One region of the Burkholderia mayonis genome, then DNA from elsewhere that is predicted to be linked to it. Evidence: predicted binding sites of a transcription regulator. Region 1 holds the regulator's gene; the other holds the start of a gene.
The links. Region 1 encodes FliA, which starts transcription of late flagellar genes. Its sites were predicted from a motif close to CTAAAGTTTNNNNNNNNNNNGCCGNTA; they were not measured.

Region 1 (11,285 bases):
GGAAGATGATGTGGTCGACCTGCGGCTTGATGTTTTCCCACTGGTACTGGCGGGTCGACGCGACGTCGATTTCCGAATCGAAGTGGCCGATGTTGCAGACGATCGCGTTGTGGCGCATCGCCTTCATGTGATCGTGGCCGATCACGTGGAAATTGCCGGTCGCCGTCACGAAGATGTCTGCCTTGTCGGCCGCGTATTCCATCGTCACGACGCGGTAGCCTTCCATCGCCGCCTGCAGTGCGCAGATCGGATCGATTTCCGTGATCCACACGGTAGCTCCAAGGCCGCGCAGCGATTGCGCGCAGCCCTTGCCCACGTCGCCGTAGCCCGCGACCACCGCAACCTTGCCCGCGATCATCACGTCGGTCGCGCGCTTGATGCCGTCGACGAGCGACTCGCGGCAGCCGTACAGGTTGTCGAACTTCGACTTCGTCACCGAATCGTTCACGTTGAACGCCGGGAACGGCAGGCGGCCGTCCTTTTCCATCTGATACAGGCGGTGCACGCCCGTCGTCGTCTCTTCGGTGACGCCCTTGATGTGCGCGAGGCGCTTCGAGTACCAGTTCGCGTCGATGTCGAGGTGGCGCGCGATCGACTTGAAGAGCGCGACTTCTTCCTCGTTGGTCGGCTTGGCGATCGCCGAGCGGTCCTGCTCGGCCTTCGCGCCGAGGATGAGGAGCAGCGTCGCATCGCCGCCGTCGTCGAGGATCATGTTCGCGAACTCGCCGTTCGGCCATTCGAAGATGCGGTGCGAGAACTCCCAGTATTCGTCGAGCGACTCGCCCTTGAACGCGAAGACGGGCGTGCCGGCTTCGACGATCGCGGCCGCCGCGTGATCCTGCGTCGAGAAGATGTTGCACGACGCCCAGCGGACGTCGGCGCCGAGCGCCTTCAGCGTCTCGATCAGCACGCCCGTCTGGATCGTCATGTGCAGCGAACCCGCGATGCGCGCGCCCTTGAGCGGCTGCTGCGCCTTGTATTCGTCGCGGATCTGCACGAGGCCGGGCATCTCGGTCTCGGCGATGTTCAGCTCCTTGCGGCCCCAGCCGGCAAGCGCGATATCGGCGACGACGTAATCTTGCGAGGAATTGGAATCGATGACAGCGGCGTTCATCACGCCCTCCTTTCTAAAAAAGTTCTAGAAAATTGTGACGTGAGCGCCGTTCAAGTAAGCGGCCGGCATCGGCAGGAACGATCGCCGCTACGCGACGATACTGCGCCGACACACCGCTCGGTTGACCATTTCCGAGCCTGGCGGGCGGGGCCCGTCGCAACGCTCCTCGGAAACGAGGTGGGATTGTAGCAAATCGAGACGAAATTTTCCTATCGGGCGGGCCGGCCGCTCGCGCGCGGCATTTCGTCCGGCTTCGTCGGCGCGCTTTCCCGTTTCGCGCCCGATCGTCGCACGGACGGCTCAGCTCTCCGTGCCGACCCACGTCTGCTCGCGCAGCTTCGCGCGTAGCCGCGCGACCGCCTGGCTGTGCAGCTGGCATACGCGCGACTCGCTCACTTCGAGCACCGCGCCGATCTCGCGCAGGTTCAGGCCGCGCTCGTAGTACAGCGACATCAGCAGCTTCTCGCGCTCGGGCAGGTGCTCGATCGCATCGACGAGCGCGCTGCGCAGATGACCGTCGAGCAGCGCGGACAGCGGATCGGCGTGGTCGGCGCGGTAGCGGTCGAGGAACGGCTCGTCGTCGGCCGAGCGGTCGAAATCCTCGTAATAGACAAGCTGGCTGCCGTGCAGATCCTGCAGCATCGACTGGTATTCGCCGAGCGGCATCTGCAGATGCGCGGCGACCTCCGTTTCGTTCGCCGAGCGGCCGAGCCGCTGCTCGACCTGGTGAACCGCGTGCTCGACTTCGCGCGATGTCTTGCGCAGGCTGCGCGGCAGCCAGTCGTTGCTGCGCAGCTCGTCGAGCATCGCGCCGCGGATCCGCTGCGTCGCGTAGGTCTCGAACTGCGCGCCCTGATCTTCCTTGTAACGGCTCGCCGCGTCGAGCAGGCCGATCATGCCGGCCTGGATCAGATCGTCGAGGTCCACGCTCGCCGGCATCTTCGCGACGAGCTGCAGGCCGAGACGACGCACGAGCGGCGCGTATTGCGTCAGCACTTCGTCCTGGGAAATCTTGCCTTGAGCGTTATACATCGTGCCCTCTCTTCGTCGTGGCGTTCAGGCGGCATGAGCCGCACCCCGTTCAAACGCCGAACTTCCCGTCCGGACCCGGCCGACGCCCGGACCCGGGCGCATCGGCCAATACAGCAGATCGGCAGCGATCTGCCGGTAATCGCGCGCCGCCGCCGCCGACGGAAACGCGTCCACCACCGTGTGCGCGAGCCCGCGCGCGCGCTCGATCAGCGTATCGGCGGCGACGCATCCGGCGTCCGACAGCGACACCCGCAGATAGCGGCTCGCGACGCCCGCGAGGTTCTCGTACGCGGCCTTCGCGTCGGCGGCGCTCTGCACGTGATTCGTCAGCACGCGGAACTGCGCGAGCGCATGCGCGTAATGCAGCCGCTTCATGCACGCGTACGCCTCGGTGATCGCCGACGCCGACACGCGCGTGACGACGAGCACGTCGTGCGCGTCGCGCGCGAGCGCCGACAGCGCGCCGTTCGCGTCGAGCTGCGCGTCGATCAGCACGATGTCCGCCGCGCCGTCGCCGAGCGTCGCGAGCTGCGTCTCGCTGTAGCCGCCGCGCGCGAGCCGCGACGCCTCGCATATCGCGAATCCGAGCTCGTGCCGCACCGGCTCGCCGCCGCGCAACCACGAGCCGCACAGCGTCGCCGAGATCGAGCGGACGTTCGCGCGCTCGTCGACGACGAGCACGTCCTTGCCGAGCGCGGTCAGCGCCGCGGCGAGATTCGCGACCGTCGACGTGCAGCCGACGCCCGACGGTCCGCCCGTCACCGCGACGACGCGCGACGCGCGTCCGGCGAGCAGGCGCCGCAATCCTTCGGCCTGGTCGGTGATGCGTTTATCCAAAGCGGACCTCGTGCAGTTCGTTGCCTGCGCGCACGCTCAACGCGGACAGCATCGCCGGAAGATCGTCGTCGTGCGGCACGAACGGCGAATCCTCGCGCGGCGCGCAGAACGCGCTCTTCAGCAGGAATTTCTTCGTCGCGACGTACAGGTTCTCGGGTACTTTCTGGCCGGTCGACACGTAGTGCACCGGCAGCTTGTAGCGGATCACCGTGTCGAGCACGCCGCCCAGGTTGCTCGCCTCGTCGAGCTTCGTCAGGATGCAGCCCGCGAGATCGGGCAGGGCCGCTTTAGGCTGGCCGGCCGCGCTGCGGTACGCCTGCACGACTTCGTTCAGCGTGTCGCCGTGGCTCGTCGCGTTCAGCAGCAGCAGGCGCTGCACCGGCGTGTCCGCGCCGTGCAGCATCGCGATCTGGTCGGACACCGTGCGGTCGCGCTGGCTCATGCCGATCGTGTCGATCAGCACCATGTGCTTGTTGCGCAGCTCGGCGAGCGCGAGCTGCAGATCGCCGCCATCCTTCACCGCGTGCACCGGCACGCCGAGAATCTTGCCGAAGATGCGCAGTTGCTCGTGGCCGCCGATCCGGTAGCTGTCCGTCGTCAAGAGCGCGACCTTGCTCGCGCCGAAGCGCATCACGCAGCGCGCCGCGAGCTTCGCGGTCGTCGTTGTCTTGCCGACGCCCGTCGGCCCCATCAGCGCGAACACGCCGCCGCGCTCCATCAGCGCGTCCTCGCTGTCGAGCACGGGCAGGTTTGCCGCGAGCACCGTGTGCGCCCAGTCGGCCGCCGCGTCGAGCGTGTCGTAGCCTCCGCCTTCCGGCAGGTTGTCGACGACCATCCGCACGAGCTGCGCGGAGAAGCCCGCCGCGAACAGATATTTGGTCAGCGCGCCGTGCACCGGATTGCGGCGCTGGCGCTCGTTCCACATCAGGCCCGCGAACTGTTCTTCCATCAGCTCGCGCAGCGAGCCGAGCTCCTGCATCACCGTGTCGTTGACGATGCGCTCGATGCGCGCCTTCACCGCGTCCGCGACGACGGTCGCCGTGTCTTCAGGCAGGCGCAGCGCCGCGGCCCCCGACGTTGACGCATCGTCGGCCGGCAGCCGGCGCACGGTGTTGCGCACGATGTCGCGCGCCCATTCGGGCGGCTCGTCGGCGGCCGCGCGCTCGCGCGGCGCATGCGGGGCAGCCGTCGCCGCGCGCGGACGCGCGACGAGTTCCTCGTGCTGCTTCGTCAGCCGCTTCGCATGCTCGACGAGCCACGGTGCAGGCTCGGACGGCGCAGAGGCCGGCTGCGCGACGGCGGCCGGCGCATCGTCGTCGGCTGCCGCATCGACGCTCGCGCCGAACACCGACGAGAACACGTCGGGGATGCCGCCCGCCGCGTAAGGATTCGCGGCGGCGCGCAGCGCCGACGCGTTCGCCGAAGGAAAGATGACCGAGGCGGCGGGCGACGCGAACGACGGCGCTGAAGACGGATACAGCGCCGGCTGGCGCAGCGCTTGCGGCTGCGGCTGGGCCGCGCCGTGTGCGGCTTCGGCGGCCGCGCGCTGCGTCGAGATTTCGGCGAGCTCGGCGGCGGGCAGCGCGACGATCTCGACACGACCGTCGTCGAGCGTCCGGTTGGACAGTACCGCCGCGTCGGCGCCCATCGCTTCGCGCACGAGGCGCAGCGCGTCGCGGCTCGTCGGGCCAATGAATTTGCGAATGTTCAAGCGGTACCCCCGATGACGTTAACGACCTTGATCGTGCGCGTGTCCGGCACTTCGGCGTAGGACAGCACTTTCAATTGCGGCAGGCTGCGCCGCAGGAAACGCGCGAGCATCGCGCGCAGCGCGTGCTGGACGAGCAGCACGGGCGGCAGCCCCATGTTCTGTTGACGCAGCATCGCGTCTTGCGTGCCGATGAGCAGCGTGTGCGCGAGGCCCGGCTCGAGGCCAGGATTCGCGCCGGTGGCGAGCGCCTGCGACAGCACGCGCTCGAGATTCGCGTCGAGTCCCATCACCTGCATCTCGCCCACGCCCGGATACCACTGCTGAGTGATCGCGCGGCCAAGCGCGAGACGCACGGCGGCCGTGAGCTCGTACGGATCGGTGATGCGGCCCGCCTGCTCGGACACGGCCTCGATGATCGTGCGCATGTCGCGTATCGGCACGCCCTCGTCGAGCAGGTTCTGCAGCACCTTCTGCAGCGTGGTGAGCGAGATCGTCTTCGGCACGAGGTCCTCGACGAGCGACGGCGCATCCTTGCCGGTCCGCTCGATGAGCGCCTGCACTTCCTGGCGGCCGAGCAGCTCGGCCGCGTGCTGGACGACGAGGTGATTGAGGTGCGTCGCGACGACCGTGCTCGCGTCGACGACCGTGTAGCCGTACACCTGCGCCTGCTCGCGCAACGACGTGTCGATCCAGACGGCAGGCAGCCCGAACGCCGGGTCCTGCGTCGGCGCGCCCGGCAGCGCGGCCGTCACCTGGCCCGGATTGATCGCGAGCCACTGACCCGGGTACGCTTCGCCGACGCCGACCTCGACGCCCTTCAGCGCGATCCGGTAAGCGTTCGGACGCAGCTCGAGGTTGTCGCGGATATGGATGACGGGCGGCAGGAAGCCGATTTCCTGCGCGAACTTCTTGCGGATGCTCTTGATCCGCTTGAGCAGTTCGCCGTCGGTGTTCTTGTCGACGAGCGGAATCAGCCGATAGCCGACTTCGAGGCCGAGCGGATCGATGAGCGTGACGTCTTCCCAAGTCGCTTCGTGGCTGTCGGCCGGCAGCGCTGCCGGCGGCGCGATCTCGGCGACCATGCCCGCCGCCTTCCTCGCGGCTTCGCGCTTCGTCAACGTCCGCGACAGCCAGATCGCGCCGGCGCCGAGCAGCAGGAACGCGAAGTGCGGCATGTTCGGGATGAGGCCCATCAGCACGATGATCGAGCCCGTGATCATCAAGACGCGCGGGTTCGTGAAGAGCTGCGTCGTGAGCTGCGTGCCGATGTCCTCGTCGGTCGCGACGCGCGACACGATCACGCCCGCCGCGGTCGAGATCACGAGCGACGGGATCTGCGCGACGAGGCCGTCGCCGATCGTGAGCAGCGTGTAGTTCTTGCCCGCCGCGGCGAAGCTCATGTCGTGCTGGAGCATCCCGACGATCAGGCCGCCGATCACGTTGATCGCCATGATGATGAGGCCCGCGATCGCGTCGCCGCGCACGAACTTCGACGCGCCGTCCATCGACCCGTAGAACTCCGCTTCCTGCGCGACCGCCTGGCGGCGCTTCTTCGCCTGCTCTTCGTTGATGAGGCCGGCGTTGAGGTCGGCGTCGATCGCCATCTGCTTGCCGGGCATCGCGTCGAGCGTGAAGCGCGCGGACACTTCGGCGATCCGGCCCGCGCCCTTCGTGATCACCATGAAGTTGATGATCATCAGGATCACGAACACGACGATGCCGACTGCGAAGTTGCCGCCGACGAGGAAGTGGCCGAACGCCTCGATCACCTGGCCGGCCGCGTCGGGGCCCGTGTGGCCTTCGAGCAGCACGACGCGCGTCGACGCGACGTTCAGCGACAGGCGCAAGAGCGTCGAGAACAGCAGCACGCTCGGGAATGCGGCGAAGTCGAGCGGCTTCATCGTGTACATGCTGACGAGCAGCACCATCACCGACAGCGCGATGTTGAACGTGAAGAACAGATCGAGCAGCAGCGGCGGCAGCGGCAGGATCATCATCCCGAGAATCATGCAGATGAGGATCGGGCCCGCGAGCGCGCGCAGGTTCGCGCCGTCGAGAAGCTGCGCGCGCTTGCCGAGGAAACCGGCCGGCATGTTCATGCGGCGCCTCCGGCGGCGTGACGGCCAAGCACGTCGTCAGCCTCTTCCTGCTCGTCTTCCGGCGCGACGTGCTTGCCCTTGTCGAGCTCGGCGGGCACCTCGAGATCGACGGGCGTCTCGGGCGCGATCCCGCCTTCGGCGCGGAAGCGCTTCAGCTGATACACCCACGCGAGCACTTCGGCGACGGCCGAATACAGCGTGCCCGGAATCTCGCGTTCGAGATCGACGTTGTGATAGAGCGCGCGAGCGAGCGGCGGCGCTTCGAGGAGCGGCACGTGGTGCTCGGCCGCGAGCTCGCGGATCCGCGCGGCGACGAGGTTCACGCCCTTCGCGACGACCTTCGGCGCGCGCATCTCGCCGTCCGTGTACTTGAGCGCGACCGCGAAGTGCGTCGGGTTCGTGACGACGACGTCGGCCGTCGGCACGTTCGCCATCATCCGGCGGCGCGCCATCGCGCGCTGCTGTTGGCGAATCCGGCCCTTCACATGTGGATCGCCTTCGTTCTCGCGGTGTTCGCGCTTCACTTCTTCCTTCGTCATGCGCAGCTTCTTGTTGTACTGCCAGAGTTGATACGGCACGTCGAGGCCCGCGACGACGAGCATTCCCGCGACCGTCATCCCGCAGCACACGGCGACGAGATGCAGCGCGTCGGCGAGCGCCGCGTGGAGCGGCTGCGTCGCGAGGCCGAGCAATTCGTCCTTGCTGCGCCAGATCGCGATGCCGCCGATCCCGCCGACGACGAGCGTCTTCGCGATCGACATCCCGAGCTGGATCGGCCCTTGAATCGAGAAAATGCGGCCGAGGCCCGTGATCGGATTCAGGCGCTCGAACTTCAGCTCGAACGTCTTCGTCGACACGAGCCAGCCGCCGAGCGCCATCGGCGCGGCGAGCGCCGCGACGCCCGTCAGCGCGAGCAAGGGCGCGAGCGCGTAGAGACCTTCGAGGCTCAGGCTGCCCGCGTGCGACAGCATCCGATGGGTGTCGAACGCGGTTGCGCGGTCGAACGAGAACGCCGCGTGCAGCATCGTGCGCAGATGCTCGCTGATCGGGCCGGACAGGAGCCACGCGCCGTAGAAGCCCGCCGACAGCAGCGCGAACGAAGCCAGCTCGCGCGAGCGCGCGACCTGCCCCTCCTCGCGCGCCTTCTCGCGGCGCTTGGGCGTCGCGGCTTCTGTCCGTTCGAGATCGCTGTCCTCTGCCACGAGGGCCTCCATGCGGGCGCGGCGGGATGCCGCTTTTCAGTGACACCGATTATTCCCGCGGCGGTCAACGGGCGATCGGTCGAGGAAAGCGGGGAAACGGGGGTATTTCTCGGAATCGGTTGCGGCGTTGAAGGGCGGGCGTTAAGCGGGTTTTGGGGGCGGGATCGGCGGCGGGCGACCCTTGCAGCCAACGTCTTCATGCTTGCCGCGCGCGCCGCCGAAACGGGCCCGCCCGCTGGAAAACGCCGACGCGGTCTCGAAGGGCGTGTTTGCGGCGAGCCCGGCGCTCGGCGCCTATGCTCGAGCGCCCGCGCCCGCCCGCCGCTCACCGCAACGCGCGCGACGCGAGCGCGTCGGCCGCGAAGACGCCCGACAGCATCGATGTCGTCACGCCGAAGCCCGGATATGTCGTCTGGCCGGCGAGATACAGCCCGTCGATCGGCATCGCGTGTGGAAACTGCTGATCCGGCCGCGCGGCGGGCGACAGCCCGTAAAGCGCGCCTTCGTACAGGCCGAGCCGCTCCGCATGACCCCGCGGGCTCGTCACGCGCAGCGTCGCGATGTCGAGCCGGTGCCGGCCCGCGAGCGCGTCGATCCAGGGCTGCGCGGCCGCCGTCTTCGCGGCGTCGGTCCACGCGTCGAGCGGCGTGTGCGCGTCGACGGCCGCGAACATCTCGACAATGCTGCCGCCCGGCGGCGCGAGCCCGGGCAGCGTGACCGTCGGCACCGTGTAGTTGAACCAACGCACGCCGTCCGGCTGCGGCGACAGCATCGCCCGCTGGTCGCCCGCGGGCGGCAGATGGTTGACCGAATACGCGACGGGCTCGATCCGGTTGCGCAGCCCGAGCTGGATGCCGAGCACGCGATGCGACAAAGGCGCGCGGGCGACGCGGCGCAACATCGCTCGCGGCGCGTCGGCAGCCTCGACGAGGCGCGCGAACGTCGCCATCCCGCTCACGGTCGACACGACCGCATCCGCGTCGATCTGCTTGCCCGACGCGAGCGTGAGCCCGCGCACGCGGCCGCCCGCGACGCGAATCCGCATGACCGCCGCCCCCGTGTGCACCTGTCCGCCGTGCGCAACGAACGCGTCCGCGAGCGCGCGCGGAATCGCGCCCATCCCGCCTTCGGGCAAATACAGGCCGTCGTCGAGGAGCGCGATCAATCCGACGATCTGCGAGACAGGCGTGCGCTCGGCGGGCAGCCCCGTGTACAGCGTGACCGCGGCGAGCGCCGCGCGCGCGTCCGGATCGGAGAAATCGCGCGCGAGCTCGGCCGCGAGCGTGCCGCGCAGCTTCGGCAGATGACGCCAAGTCTTCGCGAGGAAATGCGGCAGCGACCGCGGCCGGATCAGCAGATCGTCGACGAAGACCTGCAGCAGCGGCCGCCATTTGTCGACGCAGCGCGCAATCTCCGCCCGCAGCACCGCGCTGCGCTCGGCGCCTTGCGCACCGTCGACGAACGCCGCACCGCGCGCGCCGAGCGTCACACGCGTGCCGTCCGGCAGCCACGACGCCTGCGGCACCGTGATCGGCCGCAGCGGCGCGCATGCCGCGCGATCGAGCCCGAGCCGCGCGAACGCGTGATCGAGCAGGCGCGGCAGCGCGACGAACAGCGCGCCGTCGTTGAAGCGAAAGCCGTCGACGTCGGTCGTCGATGCGCATCCGCCCACCACGTCGCGTGCCTCGTAAAGCCGCACATCGCAGCCCCGGCGCGCGAGCTCGACGCCCGCCGCAAGGCCCGCCACGCCGCCGCCGACGATCGCGACACGCGTCACACCGATTGGCTTCATTCCGTGTCTCCGCTGCGGAGAAGCCCGTATTGTCGTCGAAAGGCGGCGAACGCGAAGGACCGACGGCAGCGAAACGGCAGGCGGGCGCTCAGCCGGCCGCGGCCCGCTGCAGCGCCGCGAGGTCGATTTTCTTCATCTGCATCAGCGCCTGCATCGTGCGCGACGCCTTCGACGGATCGGCGCCCGTCAGCAGTTCCGGCAGTTGCGCGGGCACGATCTGCCACGACAGCCCGAAGCGGTCCTTGAGCCAGCCGCACTGCTGCGCGCTCTCGTCGCCGCCCTCGGACAGCCGGCGCCAGTAGTAATCGATCTCGTCCTGCGTTGCGCAGTTGACGACGAACGACACGGCCGGATTGAACTGGAACGCGGGGCCGCCGTTCAGCGCGACAAAGCTCTGGCCGTCGAGCTCGAAGGCGACCGTCATCACGGTGCCCTCGCCCTGCCCGGACGCCTGCGCGCCCTCGCTGCCGTAGCGGGCGACGCGCGTGATCTTTGCGTCGTCGAACACCGATACGTAGAACGTCGCGGCTTCCTCGGCGTTGCCGTCGAACCACAGGAAGGGGGTGATGCGCTGCACACGTGCCGCCATGACGTCTCTCCTCGTGAGTCTTCCTCTGCGGAACAACCTGACGATGATAGGCGCTCGCGGCGCGTGCGGCCGCGCATCTTTCGTAGTGCTCCATGCAAAAGGGCGCGATTTCTCGCGCCCTTTGTCGTCAGTGTGCGGCGCGCCGGCGCCCGGAGCCCCGGATGCCGGCGCGCGCCGCCCGTTGCGTCAGAATGCGATATATGGGGCCGGCCCGCCGCTGCCGCTCTGGTCCACCCCGAAGTACAGCGTCTTGCCGAAGAAGTGCGGCAGGCCGAAGTCGAGCATCCGTGTGTCGCCGAACGGACCGCCCAGGTTCGGCACCGCGGACTTGTACGACGAGAACAGCGAGTTCGCGTTGGCGATCGAGATCGACGGCGACGCCTGCGCGCCGTTCAGGCCGATGACGGTGGCCGTCGTCGACTGCGTGGTCGATGGGCAGTAGAACGACGAGTTGTTGCTGCAAACGGGCAGCGTGACGGCCGTACTGCCGCCCGTGTCGAAGAAGTACGCGTTCGATCCGGTGTCGAAGAACGCCGTACTGATCGCGCGGCCGAGCAACGTGCCCGTCAGGTCGCCCGCCGTCGTCGACGTGAGCTTGGTCACGCCCGCCGGCAGCGCGTTGTTCGCCTGCGTGTTGATGCCGAACGTCAGCGTGCCGGTCGCACTGCCGCCTGACGGCGGATTCATCGCGACGACCACGCCGTTGTTGTCGGCCGGAAAGCGCGGCACCGGATTCGCGACCTGCTGCGCGAGCGGCACCGTCGTGACCTGGCAGCTCGAGTTGCCGTTCGGGCACGCATAGTAGTTGCTGTAGAGCGTCGACGTCACGCAGTTCGCGCCGCAGTCGTACGGCGCGGGCCCGATCCCGAGGATGCCGTTCGCGCCGAGGTCGGCGGCCGTGTTCGACGG
Region 2 (11,285 bases), 450 kb from region 1:
CGGCGTCGACGATTTGACTGTTGACGGAGCTGTCATCGGTACTCATGACGGTTAGCTTCCCTGTTGGCTTCCCTTTGCGATGATCAATGCGAGTACCTGAGTCGTGGCCGCGTCGGCGATGACCTGGCCTCGCTGCTGATTGGCGACGGCATTGCTCATCGCGATGCCGATGCTGTCGGCCATCGCGAGATAGGTCATTGCCATCGCGACTGCGGCCGTTTGGCCCACGGCGAGCGCTGGCATTGCATCGACCGGATCAGCGGGATACCCGATGGCTGGCGTGCGTGGCGCCCGCGTGCCCCAGTGTCTCGGCCGCGGGCGTCAAGCGCGGTTATCTCAGGCCGAGAATCTCCGCGGTGGCAGCGCCCGTGGTGCCTGTTTCCACCGTCAGCAGCGTGGACACGGCCTGCGTGGTGGATGCCTGCATCGTCACGTACGATTGCTGCTGATTGTTGGTGGCGTTGTGGGCGGCGTTCGACAGCGCCTGGCTCGTTGCCACATACAGGTTGCCCATCGCGACGGATGGCGCGTCGCCCAGCACTTTCGTGTTGACTTGCGAGACCGAATCGGTGATCTGGCTGTTGACTGAAGTGGGAAATGCCATGATTCATGCTCCTAAATGTTTGGATGACAGGTGGGGGTCGGTGATCAACGCATGAGCCCTCAGCCGAGGATTTTCTTGGTCGCCATTGCCGTACTGCCGGTATCCAACGAGTACAGCAGCGCGACACCCATCGTGGTCGCAGCCTGTGCCGTGACGTACATCTGTTGTTGCGCCAGCGTCGCGTTGTGCGCAGCGTTGGCCAACGCCTGCGCCGTGGCCTGGTACAGGTTGCCCATCGCAATGGACGGAGACACCCCCAGCACCTGGGTGTTCGCCTGCGTCACCGAATCGGTGATCTGGTTGTTGACGGCAGTGGGAAAGGCCATGTGTTCAACTCCTTGGGGTCAACTGTTTCCGGCGATCCTCAGGTGCCGAGGATCTTGGTGGTGGCGATCCCGGTCGTGGCCGTGTCGAGCGAATACAGCGTCGCGACGCCCATCGTGGTGGCGGCTTGCGCCGTGACGTAGCTCTGTTGCTGCGCGTAGGTCGCGTTGTGCGCCGCGTTGGCCAAGGCTTGCGCCGTGGCCTGGTACAGGTTGCCCATCGCGATGGCCGGCGCGTCGCCCAGCACTTTGGTGTTGGCCTGCGTGACGGAATCGGTGATCTGGTCATTGACGCTGGTCGGAAAAGCCATGTCGGGCTCCTCAATGAATTAGGCTTGGGCGGTCAGCTGCCGAGGCCGCGAACGCCGGTGCTCAGGATGTCCTTGGTCGACACGCCCGTGGCGGCGGTGTCGAGCGAGTACAGCGTCGCGACGCCCATCGTGGTGGCGGCCTGGGTCGTGACGTAGCTTTGCTGCTGCGCGTTGGTGGCGTTGTGGGCGGTATTGGCAAGTGCTTGCGCCGTGGCCTGATAGAGGTTGCCCATCGCGATCGCCGGCGCGTCGCCCAATACCTTGGTATTGGCCTGCGTGACGGAATCGGTGATCTGGTCATTGACGCTGGTCGGGAATGCCATGGTGGCTCCTTGATAAATGTAAGACTGCCTTTCGGCGGGATGTTCTTCCGGTACGAACCCTGCGCTGTGTGGTAGGGCCGTGAAAACATCGTAGGAAAGCAATGACGAGCGCGATTGGCGCAGCCGATGGAAAACACGGAGCCGAATCGCGGAAACCGTTGTAATCAGCCAAAACGGACTGCCCATGCGGATCAGCGATTTCGCTGCATGGGGGGCCAGCGCCTTTGCGGAACGAAACGCGGCATACGGAAAAAACACCGATTTGCGGTGGAATTTCCGATTGGATCCTGGGGAACGGAGCGTGCGACGCCGGACCGGTAAGCTGTCTCGAGTGTTTTCCTCGATTGCCGCCGAGGCGGACGCGCATCTCGGCAAGGCAATGCGGCTTTGCGGGAAAGAAAGCGAGGCAACGCGGCTATATACCGGACTTACGATTTGCGAGGGGGGAGGCGGCTTGCTGGCCGGATTCGACGTGAACACAGCGCTTGATCGAATTCATGCTTGCAGCGCACAGACGGACGACGAAGGGGCCGCGATGCCGCACAAACACAAAGGGGAAATGAGAAGGGCGGGCTGGAGCGCGAACCCGAACCCGGACTCGGAACAATCGGGCTAATGATGCACGGGATATTGGACCGGGCAGCCATCCACGAGCAGTTTGCCGTGCTCGAGAAGGTGATCTTTAAGTGTCTTGGGCGGTGAACTGATCCGCCACCTAGGGGACGAGAAGGGCGAACCGAAGTGAGCGGGCGGCGCAAACAGCTGCAACGGCAGCTGCCACGAACGGATTACGGTCGAATACGACTTGGCACGCTTCCGAGCTCACGTTGATCAAGAAACGCGCTTGTATGTTTAACCCAGACAGGCCCTAGCGCGCGGCCGCGACGCGTCCGTCCGGTCCGTAGAAGCCGTTGCGCTGCGGCGCGGCGCGCAGCACGGACAGCGTTCGTTCGTTATAGTCCATCCGGATGCGGATCAGCATCCCGTTGATCGCATTCGCGTGGCGCGCGCGTTCTGCCGATTGTTGCAGCAACTGCCAGCCGTTCGCGAGACGCGCGTCGTTTTCGGCCGCGCGATCCATGCCCGTCTTGCCGGCCGGCAGGCCGAGCGACGCGAGCAGCGTGTCGCGCTGGCGTTCGAGGTGCGCGAGCTTCTCGATCAGCTCGGATTTCCTGTCGACGATGCCCGGCAGCGCCTCGAGCGGCGACGCCGTCGTCAGCGCCTTTTCCTCGTAGGCGAGCAGGGACGCGAACGCTTCGACCGTCGCGTGCTCGTCGTTGACCGTGGCCAGCAGTTCGTCTCTCATCTCGTTTGGCTCGACATGCCGGCGCGCGGACCGTCCGCGCGCCGTGCTTCGCGTTTCTTCGTCCGGCCGCGAAGCCGGTTCAGCTGTTGCCCGCCTGCGGCGGCTGCTTCAGCAGTTCGCGGGCGGTCTGCAGGATGCCGTCGGCGATCTTGCCGGTGTCGATCGACAGTGTGCCGTTCTTGATCGCGTCCCGAATCGCCTCGACCTGGGCGGTATCGATGTCGGCGCTGCCCGATGCGGCCAGGCTGCGCAGCGTCGACGACAGGCCAGACAGGCTCACGTTCGCGTCTCCGCCCGTCGGCGCGCCCGCGGCGCTGGCGGGCGTCCGGGCCGAGGCCGGCTGGCCGGCTTGCGTGCGAGCCGCGCCCGCACTGGCGTTCGACAGCGTGCGGGCGTTCGAAGTAGTGGTGGAATCGACTTTCACGATGGTGTTTCCTGTACGGGTTTGACCACGATAACGGCAAGGCCGGCCCGAACTTTAGCACCCGTTTTTCGGTAAATCCCTGAATCAACGAAAGTTTGCAATCTTAGAGGGGGATCTCGACTGTCGCGGCGTCCTTGACGATCGCCGTGACGATCTGGCCCGCGGCCATGCGCACCCGTACCTGCTGGCCGGGCGCTGCGTTGTTGAGCACGCTGCCCTCGGCCGAAATCGTGAACCCCTGCCCCGACGCGACGACCCGCACCGTCTGGCCGATCGATACCGACGCCGCGCTCTTCAGGAGATCCCGGCGCAGCGGCAGCCCGGCCGCGACCCGCGTGAGCGCGGTCGCGCCGACCGCCTGGGTCGGATCGGTGATCACGGCGAGCGGCAGCATCGTCAGATCGCCGTCGCGCGCGACGAGGTCGGCCGCCGAGAGCGCCTCGCCGGGCGAGATCTGGCGCGCGGCGACGTAATAGGTCGCTTGGACGGCGAGCTTCGCCTGCAGATAGATCGTCCACGGACGCTCGCCCGCGCAGCGCACGCCGACCGTCGTGCGGCCCCAGAGGCGCGCGCCCGACGGCAGGAACGGCTCGAGCGTCGTACACGCGGCGAGGCCGCGCGGGAACGCGGGCGCGACGGTGATGGCGGTCTTGCCGGGCAGGCCCGCCGCCTGCTGTTGAAGAAACGCGAGCGCGGCGCGGCGGATCGTTTCGCCGTCCTGCTGGCCGGCCGGGACCGGAGCGGAGGCTGTCGCATTGGCGGAGGCGGCCGGCGCGGCGGTCGTCTGCGCGCCAGGGGCGTTCGTTGCGGGCGCGGCCGCGCGAATCGGCGCGGGACGGGCGGGCAGCGCGCTTGGCGCGGGCTCCGTGCGGAACGAGACGGGGATCATGCCGCTTTGTGCGGCGGCCTGGGCGCGCTGAGCCCGCCACGGCTGGGCGGCCGCCCGTGCGTTCGCGGGCGGGCCGGTGGGCACGGCCGCATCCTGCGCGACGACCGTCGCGACCTGCTGCGCGTTGGCCGGCGCGCGCGATGCAGCGACCGCGCGGAATGCGGGATTGACGTCGGCAGCAACGCTTGCCGCCGGATTGCTCCGGTTCGCGGTGACGGGCGCGGTCGCGCCGGCCGGATTGTTCCATCGGGCGCTCGTCGGCGCGGCGCTTGCGGGAAGATTCGATCCTGCCGTCGCCGATGCGGGATTCACCTGACCGTTCCACCCGCCTCGCGGGGCGGCCGCGATCGCTGGCCGCTTCCATCCGATCGCGGGCGATGCCGCAATCCGGCCGTTCGATGCGGGCGGACCCGGTTCGATCACGATCTGGCCGTTGCTCTGCTCGGCTGCCGTCGGGGCGTAGGCTGGATCGCTCGACCCGGCCCCCGGCGGCGCGCCGGCTCGGCCGTTCCATGCGGCGGCCGCCTGCGCGGCGGCCTGAGCGTTCCGCCCGCCCACGCGTGCCGTATTGCTGCCCGATCCGTTCCATCCGACGGCGGCCGGCGTGCTCGCTCCCGCTGCATTGGCGCCGCGCGCGTTCGCCGCATTCGCGTTCGCGAGCGCCGTTTCGGCCGATTCGCCGCGGCCCGGAATCACGATCATCCCGCCGTCGCCCGCCTGCTGCGCGAGCGCGGCGCACGTCCAGCCCGCCAGCGCGAGCGCCACGGCAAAGCGCGCGCGCGTTGCGCGGCTTGCGTCTGTCGTCATCGCGCCCTCCTCGAAACCGTTTGGTACGGGGTTGCATTCTAGGGATGGGCGCCCGCCGGCAAACCGCGAATAGAGGGGCCCTTTGCCGGTTATTCGCCCGATTGCCCGTTGCGTCGCCCGCCTACCATGCGTCCCATGGGAAAAAGCCTCTTTGGCCGTCCATGGTCAGCCGCCCGCGGTTCGCGGTCGACCGCCGGCGGCGAAAGAGCAGCGCATCTTCAGACGGAGACTCGCAGATGCTGGACAAACTCGATGCCGAATTCGCATTCGGCCGCCAGGCGCTCGACGTGCGCACGTATCGGCAGGAACTGCTGTCGTCGAACATCGCGAACGCCGATACGCCGGGCTACCGCGCGCGCGACGTCGACTTCTCGTCGACGCTCGCCCGTGCGCTGAAGCAGGACGGCGCGCGCTCCGCCGGCAACGCGGCGCAGCTTCCGCTCGCGCAGCCGGCCGGCGTGACGAGCGGGATGTCGATGGCGACGACGTCGGGCTCGCACATGGCGGGCAACGTGAAGCTGATCCCGACGGGCGGCCCGAGCGACGACTACGGCCGCGCGCAGTACCGGATCCCGCAGCAGCCGGCGCTCGACGGCAACACCGTCGATCTCGACACCGAGCGCGTGCAGTTCGCCGACAACGCGGTGCACTACCAGGCCGGGATGACGGTGATGACGCAGCAGATCAAGACGATGATCGCCGCGATCACGTCGAATTCGAGTTCGTGACGCGCCGCTTCGGCGCGTTTCCCGCGTGCCGCGCGCGTCACGGGAAACGTTTGAATGGGCGCGCAACGCGATAAGGAGTACGCATGCCTTCGTTGATGAACATTTTCGACGTCGCGGGTTCCGCGATGTCGGCCCAGTCGCAACGTCTGAACGTGACGGCGTCGAACCTCGCGAACGCCGACAGCGTGACGGGTCCCGACGGCAAGCCCTACAAGGCGAAGCAGGTGGTGTTCGCGACCGCGCCGATGGGCCGCGCGCGCACCGCGTCCGGCCAGGGCGTCGGCGGCGTGCAGGTGACCAAGGTGATCGACGATCCGTCGCCGATGAAGACGACCTACGACCCGTCGAACCCGGCCGCCGACCAGAACGGCTACGTGACGATGCCGAACGTCGATCCGGTGCAGGAGATGGTCAACATGATTTCCGCGTCGCGTTCATATCAGGCGAACGTCGAGACGCTCAACACCGCGAAGCAACTGATGCTGAAGACGCTGACGATCGGCAGCTGACGCGCCCTTTTCCATCGACTGAAAACACGCATAGCAGAGGAAGGCGAATCGGAATGACATCCTCCTTGACCACCATCGGCGGCAGCGGCACGACCGTGAACACGCTGCCGTTCGACACGATGAGCTCGAACAGCCAGTCGTCGAACACGACGGGCGCGAGCACGACGAGCGGTACGACCGGCACCAGCAGCTCGAACGCGAACATCAACGTCGCGAGCTCGCTGTCGACCACGTCGGCGAGCGATCTGCAGACGACGTTCCTCAAGCTGCTCGTCACGCAGTTGCAGAACCAGGATCCGACGAGCCCCGTCGACAGCTCGCAGATGACGTCGCAGCTCGCGCAGATCAACACGGTGAGCGGCATCGCGCAGTTGAACACGTCGCTCACGTCGCTGTCGTCGCAGCTCACGGCCGGCCAGCAGACGCAGGCGGCGATGTTGATCGGCTCGAACGTGCTGGCGCCGGGCAACACCGTACCTGTCAAGAGCGGCGCGGCGTCGCCGTTCGGCGTGCAGCTGACGAGCGCCGTGTCGAACCTGACGATCACCGTGAAGAACTCGTCAGGCGTCGTCGTCAACACGATCAACGCGGGCGCGCAGTCGGCGGGCACCGTGCCGTTCAACTGGACGCCGACCGACACGGCCGGCAACAAGCTGCCCGACGGCACCTACACGATCAGCGCGAGCTACACCGACACGTCCGGCCAGCAGTACGCGCCGACGACGCTGTCGTCCGCGCAGGTGCTGAGCGTCGTCAAGCAGGCCGACGGCACGCCGGGGCTCGTGCTGTCGAACGGATCGACGGTCGGCTTCAGCCAGGTCGCATCGATCTTCCCGAACACCACGACGAGCGCGTCGAACGGCAGCGCCTCGTCTTCCACCAACTGATCCAGCTTCTTCGCCACGGAGACCGAGATGGGCTATCAACAAGGTTTGAGCGGTTTGGCAGGCGCGTCGAGCGACCTCGACGTGATCGGCAACAACATCGCGAACGCGAACACGGTGGGCTTCAAGGGAAGCACCGCGCAGTTTTCCGACATGTATGCGAATTCGGTCGCGTCGGCTGTCAACAATCCGATCGGCATCGGCACGATGCTCGCATCGGTGCAGCAGCAGTTCAGCCAGGGCACGATCGCGTCGAGCACTTCGTCGCTGAACGTCGCGATCAACGGCAACGGCTTCTTCCAGATGTCGAACAACGGCGTCGTCACGTACTCGCGCGACGGCACGTTCCAGCGCGACAAGAACGGCTACATCGTCAACTCGCAGGGCCTGAACCTGATGGGCTACGCGGCCGACTCGAACGGCGTGATCAACAGCGCGGCGACCGTGCCGCTGCAGGCGCCGACGACCAACATCGCGCCGACCGCGACGACCAAGATCACCGGCCAGTTCAACCTGAACTCGCAGGACCCGGTGCCCGCGACGACGCCGTTCAACTATTCCGATCCGACGAGCTACAACTACACGACGTCGGTGCAGGCGTTCGATTCGCTTGGCGGCTCGCAGAACGTCAACCTGTACTTCGTGAAGAGCTCGACGACGGGCCAGTGGGAAGCGTACGCGGGCCCGTCGGGCCAGACGCCGACCGATCTCGGCTCGGTCAGCTTCAACACGGCGGGCACGATCACGGGCACGTCGACGCCGGCCGGTGCGCCGACGACGAACGTCGGTCAGTTCTCGTTCTCGATTCCGACGACGACGGGCGCGGCGAACCCGCAGAATCTGACGCTCGACCTGACGGGCACCACGCAGTACGGCGGCAAGAACGGCATCAACAACCTCGCGCAGAACGGATTCGCGAGCGGCGTGCTGACGACGTTCTCGATCGGCGCGGACGGCAAGCTGACCGGCAACTACTCGAACGGCCAGACGTCGACGCTCGGGCAGATCGTGCTCGCGAACTTCAACAATCCGAACGGCCTCGTGAGCGTCGGCAACAACCAGTACGTCGAGACGGCCACGTCGGGTGTGCCGCAGATCTCGGTGCCCGGCAGCACGAACCACGGGACGCTGCAGGGCAGCGCGCTCGAAAACTCGAACGTCGACCTGACGAGCCAGCTCGTGAATCTGATCACCGCGCAGCGCAACTACCAGGCGAACGCGCAGACGATCAAGACGCAGCAGACCGTCGACCAGACGCTCATCAACCTGTAAGCGGCCTTCGCGGACAACAGCCAGCCATGGACCGACTGATCTATACGGCGATGACGGGCGCGACGCAGTCGCTCGAGCAACAGTCCGTCGTCGCGAACAATCTCGCGAACACGTCGACGACGGGGTTCCGCGCACAGCTCGCGACGTTTCGTGCGGTGCCGATGAACTTCGACGACGGCAGCGGCAACGTCGATCCGTCGACGACCCGCACCTACACGCTGTCGTCGACGCCCGGCGCGGACTTCACGCCGGGCCCGATCGAGCGCACGGGCAATCCGCTCGATGTCGCGGTTCAGGGGCCGGGCTGGCTGTCGGTGATGCTGCCGGACGGCTCCGAGGCGTACACGCGCGCGGGCAACCTGCACGTCGACCAGAACGGGCAGCTCGTGACCGCGAACGACCTGCCCGTCGTCGGCAACGGCGGCCCGCTCGCCGTGCCGCCGAACGCGCAGCTGACGATCGGCCAGGACGGCACCGTGTCGGCGCTGATGCCGGGCGATCCGCCGACCGCCGTCGCGATGATCGATCAACTGAAGCTCGTGAATCCCGATCCCGCGACGATGAAGCGCGGCGACGACGGCCTGTTCCGCACCGCGGACGGCAATCCCGCCGATGCCGATCCGGCCGTGAAGGTCGTGCCGAATTCGCTCGAAGGCAGCAACGTCAATCCGGTGGCGGCGATGGTGTCGATGATCGACAACGCGCGCGCGTTCGAATTGCAGACGAAGCTGATCCAGTCCGCCGACCAGAACGAGCAGGCGGCGAACCAGCTGCTCAATTTCAGCTAAGCACAGCCAAGCGCCAGACAAGGAGTCAACACGTGAACCGTTCCCTTTACATCGCCGCGACCGGCATGAACGCGCAGCAGTCGCAGATGGACGTGATCTCGAACAATCTCGCGAACGTGAGCACCAACGGCTTCAAGGGCTCGCGCGCGGTGTTCGAGGATCTGCTGTACCAGACCGTGCGCCAGCCGGGCGCGAACTCGACGCAGCAAACCGAGCTGCCGTCGGGCCTGCAGCTCGGCACGGGCGTCCAGCAGGTCGCGACCGAACGGCTCTACACGCAGGGCAATCTGCAGCAGACGGGCGGCTCGAAAGACGTCGCGATCAACGGCCAGGGCTTCTTCCAGGTGCTGATGCCGGACGGCACGAACGCCTATACGCGCGACGGCTCGTTCCAGACCAATGCGCAGGGCCAGCTCGTCACGTCGAGCGGCTATCAGGTGATCCCGGCGATCACGATCCCGCAGAACGCGACGTCGCTCACGATCGGCAGCGACGGCGTCGTGTCGGTTACGCAGCCGGGGTCGAACAACGCGGTGCAGATCGGCTCGCTCCAGATCGCGACGTTCATCAATCCTGCCGGCCTCGAGGCGAAGGGTGAGAACCTGTTCGCGGAAACCACGTCGTCGGGCCAGCCGAACGTGTCGCAGCCGGGCCTGAACGGCGCGGGCACGCTCAACCAGGGCTACGTCGAGGCGTCGAACGTGAACGTCGTCCAGGAGCTCGTCAACATGATCCAGACGCAGCGCGCGTACGAAATCAACAGCAAGGCCGTGACCACGTCCGACCAGATGTTGCAGACCGTCACGCAGATGTCGCGCTAACCGGTCCCAGGTCCGAAGCCATGAAGCAGGTTCGTCTTCTCCCGCAACCGGCGCGCGGCGCGCGCAACGCGGCGGCGTGCCGCGCCGCCGCCGCCGTCGCGGCCGCGCTCGCGCTGGCCGGCTGCGCGCAGCTTCCGCGCGAGCCGATCATCCAGCAGCCGATGTCGGCGACGCCGCCGATGCCGCCCGCGATGCAGGCGCCCGGTTCGATCTACAACCCGGGCTATGCGGGCCGGCCGCTCTTCGAGGATCAGCGGCCGCGCAACGTCGGGGACATCCTGACGATCGTGATCGCGGAGAACATCAACGCGACGAAGTCGTCGGGCGCGAACACGAACCGGCAGGGCAACACGAGCTTCGACGTGCCGACCGCGGGCTTCCTCGGCGGCCTCTTCAACAAGGCGAATTTGTCCGCGCAGGGCGCGAACAAATTCGCCGCGACGGGCGGCGCGAGCGCGGCGAACACGTTCAACGGCACGATCACCGTGACGGTGACGAACGTGCTGCCGAACGGCAATCTCATCGTCAGCGGCGAGAAACAGATGCTGATCAACCAGGGCAACGAGTTCGTGCGCTTCTCGGGCATCGTCAATCCGAACACGATCTCGGGTCAGAACTCGGTCTACTCGACGCAGGTCGCGGACGCGAAGATCGAATACTCGGCGAAGGGCTACATCAACGAAGCCGAGACGATGGGCTGGCTGCAGCGCTTCTTCCTCAACATCGCGCCGTGGTGAAGACGATGCGTACCTTGCTCGCGCGCGTCGTGCGCGCTCTCCGTTGGACCCGCCGCGCAGCCGCGCGCTGCGCGCTCGCGGCCGCTTGCGTGCTCGCGCCCGTCGCCGCGCACGCGGAGCGCCTGAAGGATCTCGCGCAGATCCAGGGCGTGCGCGACAATCCGCTGATCGGCTACGGCCTCGTCGTCGGCCTCGACGGTACCGGCGACCAGACGATGCAGACGCCGTTTACGACGCAGACGCTCGCGAACATGCTCGCAAACCTCGGCATCTCGATCAACAACGGCTCGGCGAACGGCGGCTCGTCGGCGATGACGAACATGCAGCTGAAGAACGTCGCCGCGGTGATGGTGACGGCGACGCTGCCGCCGTTCGCGCGGCCGGGCGAGGCGATCGACGTGACGGTGTCGTCGCTCGGCAACGCGAAGAGCCTGCGCGGCGGCACGCTGCTCCTCACGCCGTTGAAGGGCGCGGACGGCCAGGTCTACGCGCTTGCGCAGGGCAACATGGCGGTGGGCGGCGCGGGCGCGAGCGCGAACGGCAGCCGCGTGCAGGTGAA

Region 2: the regulator FliA is predicted to act here: its motif matches at 3,323-3,349, upstream of flgM (flagellar biosynthesis anti-sigma factor FlgM).

What each region holds. Positions count from the first base shown of each region.
Region 1 covers NZ_CP013386.1:237,864-249,148, reverse strand. The annotation lists gene ahcY (adenosylhomocysteinase) at 1-1,114, opposite strand, end outside; S-adenosyl-L-homocysteine riboswitch at 1,149-1,288, opposite strand; gene WS70_RS01255 (RNA polymerase sigma factor FliA) at 1,415-2,146, opposite strand; gene WS70_RS01250 (MinD/ParA family ATP-binding protein) at 2,171-2,983, opposite strand; gene flhF (flagellar biosynthesis protein FlhF) at 2,976-4,694, opposite strand; gene flhA (flagellar biosynthesis protein FlhA) at 4,691-6,793, opposite strand; gene flhB (flagellar biosynthesis protein FlhB) at 6,790-7,995, opposite strand; gene WS70_RS01230 (phytoene desaturase family protein) at 8,321-9,787, opposite strand; gene WS70_RS01225 (VOC family protein) at 9,876-10,376, opposite strand; gene WS70_RS01220 (DUF3443 domain-containing protein) at 10,563-11,285, opposite strand, start outside.
Region 2 covers NZ_CP013386.1:3,627,996-3,639,280, reverse strand. The annotation lists gene WS70_RS17590 (RebB family R body protein) at 1-46, opposite strand, end outside; gene WS70_RS17585 (RebB family R body protein) at 52-204, opposite strand; gene WS70_RS17580 (RebB family R body protein) at 332-604, opposite strand; gene WS70_RS17575 (RebB family R body protein) at 664-930, opposite strand; gene WS70_RS17570 (RebB family R body protein) at 969-1,238, opposite strand; gene WS70_RS17565 (RebB family R body protein) at 1,271-1,561, opposite strand; gene WS70_RS32970 (hypothetical protein) at 1,746-2,177, shown strand; gene WS70_RS17555 (flagella synthesis protein FlgN) at 2,430-2,867, opposite strand; gene flgM (flagellar biosynthesis anti-sigma factor FlgM) at 2,947-3,291, opposite strand; gene flgA (flagellar basal body P-ring formation chaperone FlgA) at 3,395-4,987, opposite strand; gene flgB (flagellar basal body rod protein FlgB) at 5,224-5,715, shown strand; gene flgC (flagellar basal body rod protein FlgC) at 5,799-6,224, shown strand; gene flgD (flagellar hook assembly protein FlgD) at 6,278-7,111, shown strand; gene flgE (flagellar hook protein FlgE) at 7,139-8,380, shown strand; gene flgF (flagellar basal-body rod protein FlgF) at 8,407-9,168, shown strand; gene flgG (flagellar basal-body rod protein FlgG) at 9,201-9,989, shown strand; gene flgH (flagellar basal body L-ring protein FlgH) at 10,010-10,726, shown strand; gene WS70_RS17500 (flagellar basal body P-ring protein FlgI) at 10,720-11,285, shown strand, end outside.